Regions from separate parts of the Rothia sp. HMSC067H10 genome, predicted to be linked through region 2. Evidence: predicted binding sites of a transcription regulator. Region 2 holds the regulator's gene; the other holds the start of a gene.
The links. Region 2 encodes LexA, which represses DNA repair genes until DNA is damaged. Its sites were predicted from a motif close to TCGAACANNTGTTCGA; they were not measured.

Region 1 (7,703 bases), on a different contig from region 2:
TACCGCTGTAACTCCCACACCGCTCGGCGAAGGTAAGACCGCAACCTCTGTCTCGCTAGCACAGGGATTCGCCCAGACCGGCCGTAAAGCTGCGCTGGCGCTTCGCCAGCCTGCCATGGGACCAACCTTCGGTATTAAGGGCGGTGCCGCTGGCGGCGGTTACTCGCAGATCGTTCCCATGGAGAAGCTAAATCTGCATCTGACCGGTGATTTCCACGCCGTTACCGCGGCCCACAACCTTTTGGCCGCCATGATCGATAACCACCTGCACCAGGGTAATGACTTGCGTCTCGACCCCCGTGCTATCGAGTGGCGCCGCGTTATCGACATGAACGACCGCTCCCTGCGCAACATCGTAGTCGGTCTGGGTGAGCGTATTGACGGCGTGCCCCGACAGACCGGATTTGATATTACCAGTGCCTCTGAAATCATGGTGATTCTTTCGCTGGCAACCTCCTTTGAGGACCTGCGCAAACGTTTGGCGAAGATTGTTATCGGTCTGAACTACGATGGTGAGGCAGTCACCGCCGCCGATTTGAAGGGTGACGGCGCAATGGCTGTTATTCTGGCGGATGCCATTAACCCCAACCTGCTTCAGACTCTCGAACACACTCCGGCACTTATTCACGCGGGACCCTTCGGGAACATCGCTACCGGTAACTCCTCAGTTGTCGCTGACTACGTTGGCTTGGAATACTCCGATTACGTGATTACTGAGGCAGGCTTCGGGGCAGATATGGGTGCTGAACGTTTCTTCAACGTTAAATGCCGAATCTCAGGGCTGAAGCCTGATGCTGCCGTGCTGGTTGTCACCGTACGTTCCCTCAAATCCCACTCTGGGCAGTACAAGATCGTACCGGGCAAGCCTCTGCCCGAAGGCATGCTTGAAGAGAACCCTGCCGACGTTGAAGCAGGGGCTACTAACCTGAAGAAGCACATTGAGATTGTGCGTAACTTCGGTGTGCAGCCGGTGGTGGCTATTAATGCATTCCCCACCGATTTCGATTCTGAGCATGAAGTTATTCGCCGTATTGCTGAAGAGGCTGGCGCTCGCGTGGCTATCCATCATGGTGTTGCTGAGGGCGGCAAGGGCACGGTTGATCTGGCAAATGTGGTTGCTGAGGCTTGCGACGACGTTTCGAACTTGGAGTACACCTACGACCTTGAGGATTCTCTCGAAACTAAGCTTGAGAAGGTTGCCACTAAGGTTTACGGGGCAGACGGTATCTCGATTGCTCCCGCAGCGGCAAAGCAGCTTAATCGTTTTGCCGATCTGGGGTATTCGCATCTACCTGTGGTGATTGCAAAGACCCACCTGTCGATCTCTTCTGATGCTTCCCTCAAGGGTGCACCCACCGGCTGGACTTTGCCTGTGCGCGAGGTTCGTCTTGCCGCAGGTGCCGGTTATGTTTACGCTATTTGCGGCACGATGCGCACCATGCCCGGTCTGAGCAAGAGCCCTGCTGCAGAGCGTATTGGTTTTGATGAAAACGGTACGATGGTCGGTCTTTCGTAGTGGTTTCTGGGTCATATTTCGCCCATAAAAGACGAAGGCAAGCTTGATAAGGTGCCGTGGGCATCCTCGTTATGTTGGGATGCGCACGGCACCTTTTCTGTGTCTTCGCGGGCTGTACCGAGGGGTAGTTTTTACCGATTTCGTGTGTGTTGCGAAAAACCATTCAAACAGACCAATTGGTGTATAGAATCCGCATGATTACGCGGGTTTAACAATACTGTTATTTAGGGGTGTACCTTGAAAAATGGCTGTATGACGCGGAACTTCCAGAAAAAAGTTTTAGTGATTTATGCCATACAAAAATCAATAAAATCTCGATTGGTATTTAAATGCCCTGCTTTCACGCGGGGTAAAAATAACAGAATGGTTACAAATATGCGCTCAGCTTATCTAAGGTTTTTGGGGAGTAAAAACCATGTAGAAAACCGACCCAAAAGTAGGCTAAACTTGAGTTATCAAGTGATCGAAGGTTTCATGAATTGTCCTCGAGTTGCTTGTGTTTGAGTGAGTGATAGATACCCCCGGGTGTCATAAAACGACCGCGCTATGGTAGCGCGGTCGTTTTGTTTAACCAGACTTGTGCTGCTAGAAAGCCTACAGGATGTACTGGGCTACCAGCCCCGTGAACCCCATTCTTCAAGGTGTGGACGCTCGGTGCCTAATGTTGTGGAACGCCCGTGACCCGGAAGCACAATCGCTTCATCATCAAAGTTTCCAAAGAGCCTTTCAAGAACGTTTGAGAAAAGTTCGCCAAACTGCGCGGGAGAATCGGTTTTGCCTACGCCGCCGGGAAAGAGCGCATCGCCAGTGAAAAGCAGGGTAGCGGGGGAGTCATCTTCCCATGTGGTCTGCACAGAATATACGATGGATCCGGGAGTATGCCCGGGAACGGAAATAGCGTGCACCTGCAGCTCTGTATCGTAAAAATCAAAAACTTCGCCGCCGTTTAACTCGTTTTCGACCGTGAAATTTTCTTGCGCACGAATGGCCTCAGCATCCGCGGATCCTGCATAAGTAATGGCACCGGTGAGAGATTCAAGCTCGCGCAGAGCACGAATGTGGTCCCAGTGCCCATGGGTGACCATAATACCCGTCACGCCAAGAGCACGGCGGGGGATAGGCTCGAAATCTTCTTCAGATTCGAGAATGCGCACTCGGCGGTCGTTCTCTTCTGTAAGGGCTAGGTTTGGACAGTCCTGCATGATTGCCTCAAGCGTGAAGGTATACAGTGCTTCTGCATCATAAGCGGGATCGATCAGCATTTGCTCACCAGTACGGCGAATCGTGATCAGGTAGACGCTGTTATCCATGTCTGAGACGCTTAGGGCACGTACCGTAAATTCCGGATTTTCGAAGATAAGAGTTGATTCGGGATAAGTAGCCATATATCCAGTGTACTGATGCGGTGTATATCCCGTTTCTAGCGGCAGGTATAAGGGGGTAACGGGAATGAAAGTCACCAGGAAAAACGTTCGCCACGAGTCAAAACTGCATCATAAAGCATGCTATCCCCGCCGAAAGAGCGTAGAATGTAGATTCGAAGATAGACGAAAGGATTTTCGATGCCTCCCCGTGCTGGATCAGCAACCGCCCCTTTGCGTTCAAATGACCTTAGCAGCATTCGTGTGCAGGGTGCTCGCGAAAACAACCTCAAGAACGTTGATCTTACGATTCCACGTGACGCAATGGTGGTTTTTACAGGGCTATCGGGATCTGGTAAATCTTCACTTGCTTTTGACACCATCTTCGCAGAGGGACAGCGCAGGTACGTTGAATCACTATCTTCCTACGCGCGTATGTTCCTTGGGCAGGTAGATAAGCCTGATGTTGATTTTATTGAGGGGCTATCGCCAGCGGTCTCTATCGACCAGAAATCTACTTCAAAAAACCCGCGGTCGACGGTAGGCACCATAACCGAGATTTACGATTATATGCGCCTGCTGTGGGCCCGTGTAGGACGTGCGCATTGCCCTGTCTGTGGTGAAGAAATTACCAAGCAAACCCCGCAGCAGATTGTCGATGCACTGCTGGAATACCCCGAACGTACGCGTTTGCAGGTTCTTGCCCCCGTGGTATCAGCTCGCAAAGGTGAGTTTGTTGATCTGTTCAAAGACTTGGTGACACAGGGCTATTCGCGTGCCCGGGTGGACGGAAAAACAGTTCAACTCTCGGATCCTCCTAAACTAGCGAAACAATACAAACACACCATTGACGTTGTGGTAGATCGCATCGTAATCAAGGAGAGCATCCACCAGCGACTGACCGATTCCGTGGAGACCGCACTCAGACTAGCCGATGGCCGCTTGCTCATCGAATTCGTAGATGTACAGGCAGATTCACCCGAACGTACTCGAACATTTAGTGAAAACCTTGCCTGCCCCAACAATCACCCCCTGCAGGTGGACACTATTGAGCCGCGCGCCTTCTCCTTCAACTCGCCCTTTGGCGCATGCCAGGCTTGCGATGGTATTGGTTCCAGGCTTGAAGTTGATGAGGATCTTTTAGTACCCAACCCAGATATGACTCTGGGTGAAGGCGCTATTGCTCCGTGGTCGCAGGGAAAATCTACCACCGAGTATTGGCTGCGTCTTCTTGCAGGTCTCGGCGAAGAGCTCGGATTTGATCTTAACACTCCGTGGAAAGATCTTCCTGCCAAGGTTCGCAAAGTAATTCTGGAGGGCAAAGATTTTAAAGTTGAGGTCTCGTACCGCAACCGTTTTGGACGCGAACGCCGCTATACCTCCGGGTTTGAGGGTGTTAAAGCCAATATCATGCGTAAACATCAAGAAACTGAATCTGATTTTGCGCGTGATCGCTACGAACAATATATGCGTCAAGTTGCATGCCCGGTATGTCACGGTGCGCGGCTTAACCCTACTATTCTCAGCGTCAAAATTGAGGGTAAATCCATTGCGGATGTAACCGCTATGCCGCTTCGTACCGCCTTAGATTTTATGCGCGCCCTAAAGCTGACCCCTCGCGAGGCTAAGATCGCCGACCAGGTGCTCAAGGAACTAGATGCACGCTTGCAATTCCTCTTGGACGTAGGACTCGATTACCTGACGTTATCACGCTCTGCTGGCACGCTTTCGGGCGGGGAGGCCCAGCGCATCCGACTGGCAACCCAGATTGGCTCCGGGCTCGTTGGCGTGCTTTATGTGTTGGATGAGCCCTCTATAGGTTTGCACCAGCGCGATAACCGACGTCTAATCGATACCCTGACAAAGCTACGCGATATGGGAAATACCCTCATTGTAGTGGAACATGACGAAGACACGATGCGGGAAGCCGACTGGATTGTTGATGTCGGACCAGGTGCGGGCGAACACGGCGGTGAAATCGTCCATTCGGGCACTTACAAGGAACTTTTGTCCAATAAAAAGTCGATAACCGGTGATTATATGGCGGGTCGGCGCTCTATTGAAGTTCCAAAGAAACGCCGCCCACATGACCGTAAACGTGTGTTAAAGGTCTATGGAGCTCGCGAGAACAACCTCAAAAATGTTGATGTTACCTTCCCCCTAGGTGTTTTTACCGCGATCACAGGCGTATCGGGATCGGGTAAATCAACCCTTGTAAACGATATTCTCTATACCTCACTGGCGAATAAACTCAACGGTGCAAAACAGGTTCCAGGACGGCACAAGAAGGTAGACGGTCTGGAACATCTGGATAAGGTTATTCACGTTGACCAATCGCCTATTGGGCGTACTCCGCGGTCGAATCCTGCGACATACACCGGCGTGTTCGACCATATTCGTAAGCTCTTTGCCGAGACGAATGAGGCTAAAGTGCGCGGATATACCCCCGGACGGTTTTCGTTCAACGTTAAAGGCGGTCGATGCGAAGCATGCTCGGGTGACGGCACTCTCAAGATTGAGATGAACTTTTTGCCGGATGTGTACGTGCCTTGCGAAACCTGCCAGGGAAAACGCTATAACCGCGAAACCCTCGAAGTGCATTACAAAGGTAAGACTATTTCTGATGTGCTTGAAATGCCGGTGGAGGAAGCTGCAGAATTTTTTGCGGCCTTCACCCCGATCGCTCGGCACTTGAACACGCTGGTTGATGTGGGGCTTGGCTACATTCGTCTGGGGCAGCCCGCAACCACGCTTTCAGGTGGTGAGGCGCAGCGTGTGAAACTTGCCGCAGAGCTGCAGAAGCGTTCTAACGGTCGTTCGATCTATGTGCTTGATGAGCCTACAACAGGCCTGCATTTTGAGGATATCCGTAAGCTCTTAACTGTGCTTCAGTCTCTTGTTGATAAGGGCAATACCGTTATCACGATTGAACACAACCTTGATGTCATTAAATGTGCCGACTGGATTATTGATATGGGTCCGGAAGGTGGCGATGGTGGAGGCACCGTAATTGCCGAAGGAACGCCTGAAGACGTCGCACAGATTGAGGAGTCTCATACCGGGCGTTTCATCAAGGAACTTTTGGTGTGAATTATATTTCAGGTGATCATTTGCGAGCGCAGATGCGCGGTGCTGTAACAACTCTCGACAGAGTACACCACATTCTTGCTGCTCAGTTAGAGGCAGATTTCTGTTTACCTGCGGGAGCTATCTCTCAAGCACAGAATCTGGGTGTTGAGGTCCTGAGCGCACTGCAGCTTCCAGCGGAAGAGATGGGCGCATCCCGCCGCCGCAACGCTGATACCTGGGAACTTCGGGTAGGTAACTATCTGGGCGTGGGGTTACTTTGCGCAAAGTATCACCGGGTTTTGAAAACGGCCACTGAGTATATGCGTGGGGATCTCTCAAATTGGTTGGGCGATTACGCACCATTGCGCCAGCTGAATGAACTCTTGACCCCTTACAGCCAGCAGGTGAGCGGAACAAGCGTATATTACACGCCTTCACGCAACCTGCTTGAATCTGTGGTTCCGCCGGATATTCCGGAGCAAGAGGTTAAATGTGCGGTACCCGGAATCGGTATGATGCGCCGGGTAGATAGCGGGGCGCTTCGAGAATCGTTACGGCAACATATTTGCGGTCTTCACAAGGTGACGACAGTACCGAACGCTTCGGCAGATGCTTTAGAGGCAGATGAAGATGATACGGCGGTTTCGGAATTCTCGGTGCGAATAGAGCTCCTGCACCCCGAGCAGTACGAGCGTTTTCGTGGCGATCCACGGTATTCGAACGCCTTAGGGTTTAGCGATCGTCGCCCCGATATTATGGTCCTTGCCGCGTTTGACTCTGACGCCGACCTTGCTTTAGCAGAACCTCTAGCAATGGCGGGTGCAAGTGACGATTCGCCACTGATGCGTCAAATCGGTATTGATGTGCTGCCACAGGTGCGACAACGCGGGCTTGCTGCGCATCTTGTATATGAACTTTCCCGAATGGTTCTTGCCGATGGGTACGTTCCGTTTTATGGGACCAGCCCTTCGCATGTGCTCTCACAGCGCGTGGCTTTGGCGGCCGGGTTCATCCCTACATGGTGGGAGTTTGTTTCAACGAGCATGCACGATATGCCGCTCGATGAAGCATCGTAAAGTTCGTAAATTTTCGGCGAGAGTCAGAGAATTTCAGTGAGCGCCCACAACACAGGGCTGGTCTTTCAGAAACTTACCCGAAGACCAACCCCGCATTTCTCACAAGATTTACTAGGATTTCTCAAGCTCCGCACCGTTAGATGCGATCACTCGACGGTACCAATCAAAAGACTTCTTACGGTAACGGGAGAGTGACCCCGAACCGTCGTCATGACGATCTACATAGACGAAACCGTAGCGTTTCGACATCTGCGCTGTAGACGCCGAAACCATGTCGATACAGCCCCACGTAGTGTAACCGAGTATATGCACACTGTCGGCAATAGCTTCGCGCACCTGTTCCAGGTGTGCCCGCAGATAATCGATACGGTAATCGTCGATCACAGTCATTTCACCATCGGCCTCAACAAGTTCGTCGCGTGCGCCTAAGCCGTTCTCGACGATGAAAAGAGGTTTCTGCCAGCGGTCCCAGTACTGGTTGAGTACAATACGCAGCCCGACAGGATCGATCTGCCATCCCCACTCGGAAGCGGTCAATGTCGGGTTAGACACTCCACCGAGAATATTCCCTTCGCTGCTTTCGCCGCGGCTTGGGTCGCTGCTGGCACAGGTGGACATGTAGTAGCTGAACGAGACAAAATCGACCGTATTTTTGAGGTCTTCCCGATCTCGTTCGGTAAT
Region 2 (7,703 bases):
CGTGACCGATAATATTACTGCGCCCACCGGAATGGAGCTTGAAACTCTGCCCGGTGCAAAGCCCGTGTTAGATTTGCTCGATCGTGCGATTGAAAAAACGGGCGGGCAAAAACGCCTCGGGCAACGTAGGATGGCAGCCCATGTTGCGCAAGCTTTCGACCTTGAGCGGCATCTCCTCGTGCAGGCAGGCACCGGAACCGGTAAATCCCTCGGGTATTTGGTGCCAGCCCTGCACCATGCGGGTGCAAGTACAAAACCCATTATCGTGGCGACCGCAACCCTGGCCCTCCAAGCGCAGATCGTAAAACGAGACCTTCCAAAACTTATGGAGGCGCTCTCTTCTGAGCCCGAATCTGAAACTCAGGTCGCAATCCTCAAGGGCAGGAACAACTATCTATGCCTGCACAAACTCGACGGCGGATATCCCGAAGAGGAACCCGATACTCTCTTCGACATGCCTCAGCATAGTACGTCTCGCATCGGTGAAGAGGTGCTGCGGCTCAGGTCATGGGCGGAACGAACCGAAACCGGTGACCGCGACGAGCTTAAACCCGGTGTATCGGATCGTGCCTGGGCGCAGGTATCCGTGAGCGCCTCAGAGTGTTTGGGAAAACGCTGCCCCCTCGTTGAGGAGTGCTTTAGTGAGCGGGCGCGCCAAGAAGCATATGAAGCCGATCTCGTGATTACTAATCATGCGCTGCTTGCCATCAACGCTTTTGAAGGTCTAGGTGTACTTCCCGAACACGATATCGCTATTATTGACGAGGCGCATGAGCTCGCAGACCGCGTGACCGGCGCGGTGACGGATTCCCTTTCTGCTTCCTTAATTAGGCGTGCCGCTCGCGATATCCGCAAGAACTCCAAAGCAGACTCCAGCGCGCTTGAACAAGCCGCCGGTTCTTTAGAAACCGCATGTGAAGGTGTTTCTGAGGGCTTGATAGAAAGGCTCGAAGGGCGACTTCTGAATGCACTCGCGGCTGTAGCCGATGCCGCACGGGCGGCGCTTTCCGACTCTAAGAGCGACAATAAAGAGGCGGATGCCGGGCTTCAGATGGCTCGTTCACGTGTCTCTGAGGTACACGATGCCGCAACGCGCATGCTGGAGTCTACCGAACATCGCGAAGTGCTGTGGTTATCACGCCAGGGCGGTTGGGAAAACGGACGATATACCGCAGCTTCCGATCAGGATCCCGCCACACTCCACGTTGCTCCTTTGAATATCGGAAGCCGTTTACGTGAGGGGCTTTTTGAGGATCGTACCGTTATTCTTACGAGCGCAACGCTTACTGTGGGGGAATCCTTCGATGCAGTAGCCGGCTCCCTGGGACTGGCTGGGCCGCAGGCTCCGCGCTGGGAAGGTCTTGATGTGGGCTCTCCTTTTGATTATCCACGGCAGGGAATTCTGTACGTGGCTTCCGATTTGCCCAAACCGAGCTTTGGCGTGAATCCTCAGCAGCTCGAACGATTACGCGAATTATGTGAAGCTTCTGGTGGTGGGGTTCTGGGGTTATTCTCGTCGAAGCGAGGTGCCGAGCAGGCGGCTGAATATGTACGTCAGCACACGGATTTGAATATTCTCTTGCAGGGAGAGTCCTCATTGCGGGCTCTTGTCGAGGAGTTTACTGAAGATATAAATTCTTGTCTTTTCGGCACCATGAGCCTTTGGCAGGGAGTGGATGTTCCCGGGGATTCCTGTCGCCTGGTACTGATAGACCGTATACCGTTCCCGCGCCCAGACGATCCTCTCGCTCAAGCGCGTACCCGTGCCGTGGCAGAAAAAGGCGGGAATGGGTTTATGGCTGTTTCGGCATATCATGCGGCAATCCGCATGTCTCAGGGAGCAGGGCGATTGATACGTTCCGTCCACGATCGCGGGGTAGTGGCGATCCTTGACTCTAGGCTGGCGACTCAGCGATACGGTGGGTACCTGATGCGGGCGATGCCTAACCTTTGGACCACCCAGGATAAGAATGTTGTTTTGGGTGCTTTAGAACGGCTCTATCAGAGTATTGACTAAAAGCAATAAGATACGCGGGCTTAATGCACGTCGTATTCCGGTACTGGTGCCGAGACATAAACGTAGCGAAGCGTCCATAGATGTAATGTGAGAAAGGGAGGGTACCGTTCGACGGTACCCTCCCTGATGTATTGTGCGCTTATGGCTGCCTATAGTAATTAGTTAGTCTATCGGGGCAACTCGGATACGGTTCCCATCTAGATCACTTGCTACGAAAGTCATCCCAAATACATCACGATGGGGCTCTTCCAATATGACAACCCCTTGTTCCACCCAGGCTTGGTACTGCGTGAGGATTTCTGCATCGGAGCCTTTGAGATTTATACATACCTCAGACGTACGTGTTGAAGTTTCATGAAGAGTATTGCTTGCTCCGGTCCACAACGCTAGCGAGACTCCCGGCGCTAAATCCATGGTGACATAGCGTGGTGAGGTAAAACTGACCTCAAGATTTAGAATGCTCGTATAGAAGGACACTGAGGCCTCAATATCCGATACATAGACAATAAAAACGATCTCACGGTCAATCATTGTGCTGTTGTTCCTTCTGGACATGAGACGGTTGAATACGCAGGAACGGAACCTCTAGTGTTGTGTCTTTTGAGAAAAACGCGCGCAGTTCAGAAGGTCCCTGTTAGATGCTTCGCAGAACAGAAACTACTTTACCCATCACCGTGGCGCGGTCGCCGAGTATGGGCTCATATTGGGAATTTCGGGGGAGTAGCCAGGTATGACCATCTACTTGGCGGAATACTTTGACGGTCGCTTCGTCGTCAAGAAGAGCCGCAACAATGTCTCCATTATCGGCGGTGTGTTGTTCACGTACAACAACCCAGTCACCGTCGCATATGGCGGCGTCAATCATCGAATCCCCTTTGACGCGAAGCATGAAGAGCTTCCCGCTGCCCACGAGCTGGCGGGGGAGAGAGAGAACATCCTCAACGGATTGCTCAGCCGTAATAGGACCACCAGCAGCAATGCGACCTACGAGGGGCACGGGAACCATATCCTCATCGCTCACCTCAAATGTAGGCAGCTCCGGAAAATGGGCTGAAGCGCCCTCAGACTCTATATCGTCAAGAATCTCGATGGCACGCGGTAGTTTTGGATCGCGGCGAATATATCCCATCTTCTCAAGACGACCGAGCTGATGAGTCACCGAAGAAAGTGAAGCCAATCCAACGATATCGCCAATCTGACGCATCGAAGGGGGATATCCCTTCTGCTCGATTTCTGTACGAATCGCATCCAAAATTTTCTGCTGACGTGGAGTCAGCGGAGGGCGCTGAGCTTCGGGTGTCATGCGGAGCCTTCTTTCTAACTATTTGCGCACGCTATGGTTCCTAGAACATTGACTGGATCCAGGTAGGCATAACGATGAACCGTCTCGTTCTCAGTCTAAAGCATCAGAGGGAAAACTTCAAACAAATATTCTATGCAAGCCGAATCTGATCGAAGAAATATTTAGTAACTTTCTACTAGACTATCGAAACTAGATTCGATATAGTTGGTGTCTACGGAAGACATATTCGATAAAAGTTGAGGTCTTTCGGTGAGATGTTCTAGTTCAAGCTCTTGCTGTGCAGGGGTTATCGGTCTTCGAAGTACTTCGGTATTTCTAGAGCATCCTGAAAGAATCCGAAAGCAAAATATGTGCTTTCTGCAGGAATATGAACTCATACCAACCGCATTATGAGCATTGAGAATGGTGTGTAACGGCGAGGATATGAACTTGTCACACACCAGAGGAAAGGAAAATACTATGGCAACGGCTGCTTCTTCCTCCCGGATTCCGGCGGGGTTAACCGTCATTCACCCGGCTCGTGTTCGTCAGGGCTCTTATCGAGCACGTACACACTATGCTTCACCGAGCCGTTCCCGTGTGCCTCATCCTCATCCTCGACTGACTTTTTCTCAAGTACAAGCTGTATACGAAACTTCATTCTCGGCTACACCACAGAAAGTGAACGTCACATCTTCCTCTCAGACTCAGCAGAGCGTAAACGGTAAAACATCAAGCGGACAGCGGCGGGTTCCAGAAAAACTTAAAGGTGTGCCGGTGGTTAATATGCGCAATCCCTCATTTTTCACACGTGCTATGCATTGCTCTAGGGCTCTGAAAAATTGGGTTTTTGGCATTCCGCTGATAACGCTGGCGGCCCTTGTCGTTCTTGGGGCGCTCATTCTTATATCGCCGCATACAGCAAACGCTGGAAATAATTCTCAAGGCGCAGGAACCCGGTACGTGACCGTTCAATCTGGAGATACGCTCTGGGATATTGCACAAGAGGTAGACCCGAAGACTGATCCACGCGACACCATGGTGCAGATCAGTAAACTTAATGATCTGCAGGGTTCAACTGTCAAAGTTGGGCAGCGTCTAGAAGTCCCAAATGTGCGATAGCAGTCATAGTTGCTATCTAGAAAACGTGACTGGATGTGCGCTTATTATAACTGTTCCGCATTCTTTGTTCTCATGACTAATTTGCGACTGGTGGCTTTGAAAGGGACCTATATCGCGTAGGGCCCTTTTATGGACATATGATGCTCAATACAGGCGACGTAACATGCGGTATGCGATGATAGCGTGAGATTAGGGGCAGAAACCTTGGAGTTTGTACCCTAGAATACATGACATTTGTATGCTCGCCCGGTTGCTCGTCTGGAATCCGGTGGGAGCGGAACTAAGGAGTCTCTATGCCCACACGTCCCACCGTAGCTATACTTGGTGAATTTGGCACATATAGCGAGCTCCAGCAAGCGTGCGAGCGCGTCGGTGCCCAAGCGTTCGTTACCACAGATCTCAATTCTCTACGAGACGCTGATGGTATGGTGATTGCTGGCCATAAGAAATCTCTCGAAACATACGAGGCTGTGCGGAAACTCCACGGTGATCGGGTGCTTGGCAGGCGTGTTGCAGGCGGCCGTCCTGTCCTTGTTGCGGGGGCTGGTTTTGGGATGCTGTTTGAAGTTATCCGAACCGTGAACCCAGATCTTGGAGACCTTGATATTTCTGCATTGGGAGAGTGGCCGGGTGCTGCACAAGCTCTGGCCACCGCTGGGGCTCATCCAGGACACTATAGGGTTGAGGCTGCTGCGTCCAGTAAATTTTTACAGGATCTTCCTGAACCCTTGAATTTCAAGGCAGAGGATGCCGTGTTTACCTGGGATTTTGACCAGAGTATAGACTATATGGAGCCGCCTGCTGTCAGTTGGACTGATGCAGATCCGCGTTATATTGCAGCTGTCGAGAACGGTCCTCTCACAGCAATTCAATTTTGTCCGGTAGCTTCGGGTGCTGCAGGTGAAGAATTTCTTCGCCGCTGGGTTGCGCATCTTCCCGTCATGAACCGTTTGTAGCATCATAAATTTTACGAAAAACTGCGAAGGAGCATCACATGTCACCTCTATACTCCGGACTTATTCTTATGACTGTTGGGGCATTCTTTGCCGGTGGGGGTATATCTTTCCGTAAACAGGGCATATCTCTTGGCGCGCAGATTGTGCTGTGGATTATTGCTTTAGCCCTCTTTGGGTACGGGGCATATGTAACTTTCGTATACGGGTCACAGGGATAAGAATATGGGTACTCTAGAACTTCTTCCCGCAGTCGATATTGCTCAGGGGCGTGCAGTGCGTCCCGTAGGCGGTCGCCTCTCCCAACAGAGTGAGGGTACAGATCCAGTGGAAGCGGCTCTATCGTGGCGCCGCGCGGGGGCACGATGGATTCACCTTGTTGATCTGGATATGGCGTTTGGTCGTGGTAACAACACCCGCATCCTTCGAGAGGTTATTGATCGAGTTCGTGCGACAGCTCAGAATCCTATCAAAATACAGGTCAGTGGCGGTGTTAAAGATGAACGTTCTTTGGAATTCGCCTTGAGTCTTGAACCCGATCGCATCAATGTGACGTCGGCGGCGCTGCAGCATCCGGCATGGTTAGAGAAAACACTAGGGCACTATGGTGAGCGGATAGCTCTGGGTTTGGACGCTCGCAACGGAACCGTTGTAGCACGTGGGACCGAATGGTGTGGCGATTCCGTGCATAACACAGTGCGATGGCTGCAAACTGCGGGAGCATGCCGGTATATTGTGACAGATGTAAGCCGAGATGGTGCTCTCTCAGGGCCTGGGCTACAGCTGCTTCGTGAAGTTCTCAGTCTCACTGAGCATCCCGTTGTGGCTTCGGGAGGTGTTGCTTCTCTGGAAGATATTCGCACTCTTCGTGCGCTGACGAATCAGGGCTTGGAAGGTCTTGTCCTAGGGAAGGCACTGTACGTCGGCAATTTTACTTTTGAGGAGGCTCTTAAGGCGGCTAATGATGATGCCTCATAACCCACAAGAACAACGGAATCTGTCTGAACCCCAAAAGCGTGCAGCTGCACGGCGCGCGTTGCCAGAGCATATTGCGGCTCAATTGCGCAGCGCTGGGAGGCAAACTGATACTGGCGGACAGCCCTGGAAAGGGAGGAACCTAGGAGAGGGAACGTCACAAACCCATCAATACTATGGAGACGATGGCTTGACGAACCCAGATTTAGCGCGGGTTCTGACCTCTTTTGAAGCTGATGAAGTTGATGAGGCAACAGTTGTTGAAGCGTTGAGTGAAGTGCGAATATTTGCTCCGATTGTTGCTCAGCTTTCACAAGCTCATATAACCCATGATGGTCTGGTATCTGATAAAGAAGCTGACATGGCATTAGTCAGCCTGCAGGCTCCCGACGGTCGAAAAGCTCTTCCTGTTTTTACGAGTGTTGATGCTTTGACGCAGTGGCACCCACAGGCTCGCCCGGTTGCAGCCTCTATGCGTAAAACGGCATTGAGTGCTGTGGAAGATGATAACCAACTCATTGTTGTGAATCCTGGTCAGAACCTCACCTTTGTGGTACGTCGCCCCGCTGTTTGGTCTTTGGCGCAGGGGAAACCGTGGATCCCTTCGTATCTCAACGACGAGGTACTAAATGAACTAAAACGCCTTATCTCTACACAACCCGCTCTGGTAGATATTCAGTGTGATACTGGTGATGGCGTACAGGCACGCACAGGCACGGGGAAGATCCTAAGGGGCGGAGGTGCCGGTCCTGAACTTGCGATTAAACTTGCTGTTCTTCCCGGACTTACCCGCGAACAGCTCAATATGGTAATTCAGGATTTTCAGCGGAGTTTGGCGAGCAGCGACCTTATGTCACAGGTGGTTGATTCTGTGCAGATTAAGCTTCTTTCTGCTTCATAGATTTGTGTAGGCTCAGTTGATGATGTCTTGGTGAACTTTAGAGAGTGTGAGATTCTAGAACCATGAGTAATATGACGAATAGTTTTCAATTTGGCGCATCATCAAATGAATCTGTACCTGTACACGGCGGTACAGAGCTAACTGATGAACAAATGCATGCCGTTAGTGAACAGATGCGGGATATTGCCGATGTGCCAGCCGTTGAGATTATCGGTGCTGCGGCTGTCCATCTCATGAGCGCTGCAGCCGTCAAATGCGGTCTGGCTGCCGAAGATAATGCTGCGGAGTTACAGGACTTGGATGAGGCACGCAAACTTATTACTGCATTGGCGGGGTTTGTGACGGCGGCGGCTCCAGAAATTGGTTCGCAGCATGCCGCCCCGCTGCGTGATGGGCTGCGGACGTTACAGCTGGCGTTCCGGGAAGCATCGTCAATCCCAGATGAGCCGGGGC

Region 1: the regulator LexA is predicted to act here: its motif matches at 3,042-3,057, upstream of uvrA (excinuclease ABC subunit UvrA).

What each region holds. Positions count from the first base shown of each region.
Region 1 covers NZ_KV802317.1:511,592-519,294, reverse strand. The annotation lists gene HMPREF2756_RS09235 (formate--tetrahydrofolate ligase) at 1-1,516, shown strand, start outside; gene HMPREF2756_RS09230 (MBL fold metallo-hydrolase) at 2,128-2,901, opposite strand; gene uvrA (excinuclease ABC subunit UvrA) at 3,079-5,967, shown strand; gene HMPREF2756_RS09220 (GNAT family N-acetyltransferase) at 5,964-7,022, shown strand; gene HMPREF2756_RS09215 (glycoside hydrolase family 1 protein) at 7,134-7,703, opposite strand, start outside.
Region 2 covers NZ_KV802271.1:22,414-30,116, reverse strand. The annotation lists gene HMPREF2756_RS00170 (ATP-dependent DNA helicase) at 32-2,017, shown strand; gene HMPREF2756_RS00165 (VOC family protein) at 2,180-2,548, opposite strand; gene lexA (transcriptional repressor LexA) at 2,652-3,320, opposite strand; gene HMPREF2756_RS11560 (hypothetical protein) at 3,826-3,960, opposite strand; gene HMPREF2756_RS00155 (LysM peptidoglycan-binding domain-containing protein) at 3,981-4,421, shown strand; gene HMPREF2756_RS00150 (imidazole glycerol phosphate synthase subunit HisH) at 4,715-5,377, shown strand; gene HMPREF2756_RS00145 (hypothetical protein) at 5,416-5,595, shown strand; gene HMPREF2756_RS00140 (HisA/HisF-related TIM barrel protein) at 5,600-6,352, shown strand; gene HMPREF2756_RS00135 (SseB family protein) at 6,540-7,250, shown strand; gene HMPREF2756_RS00130 (DUF1844 domain-containing protein) at 7,322-7,703, shown strand, end outside.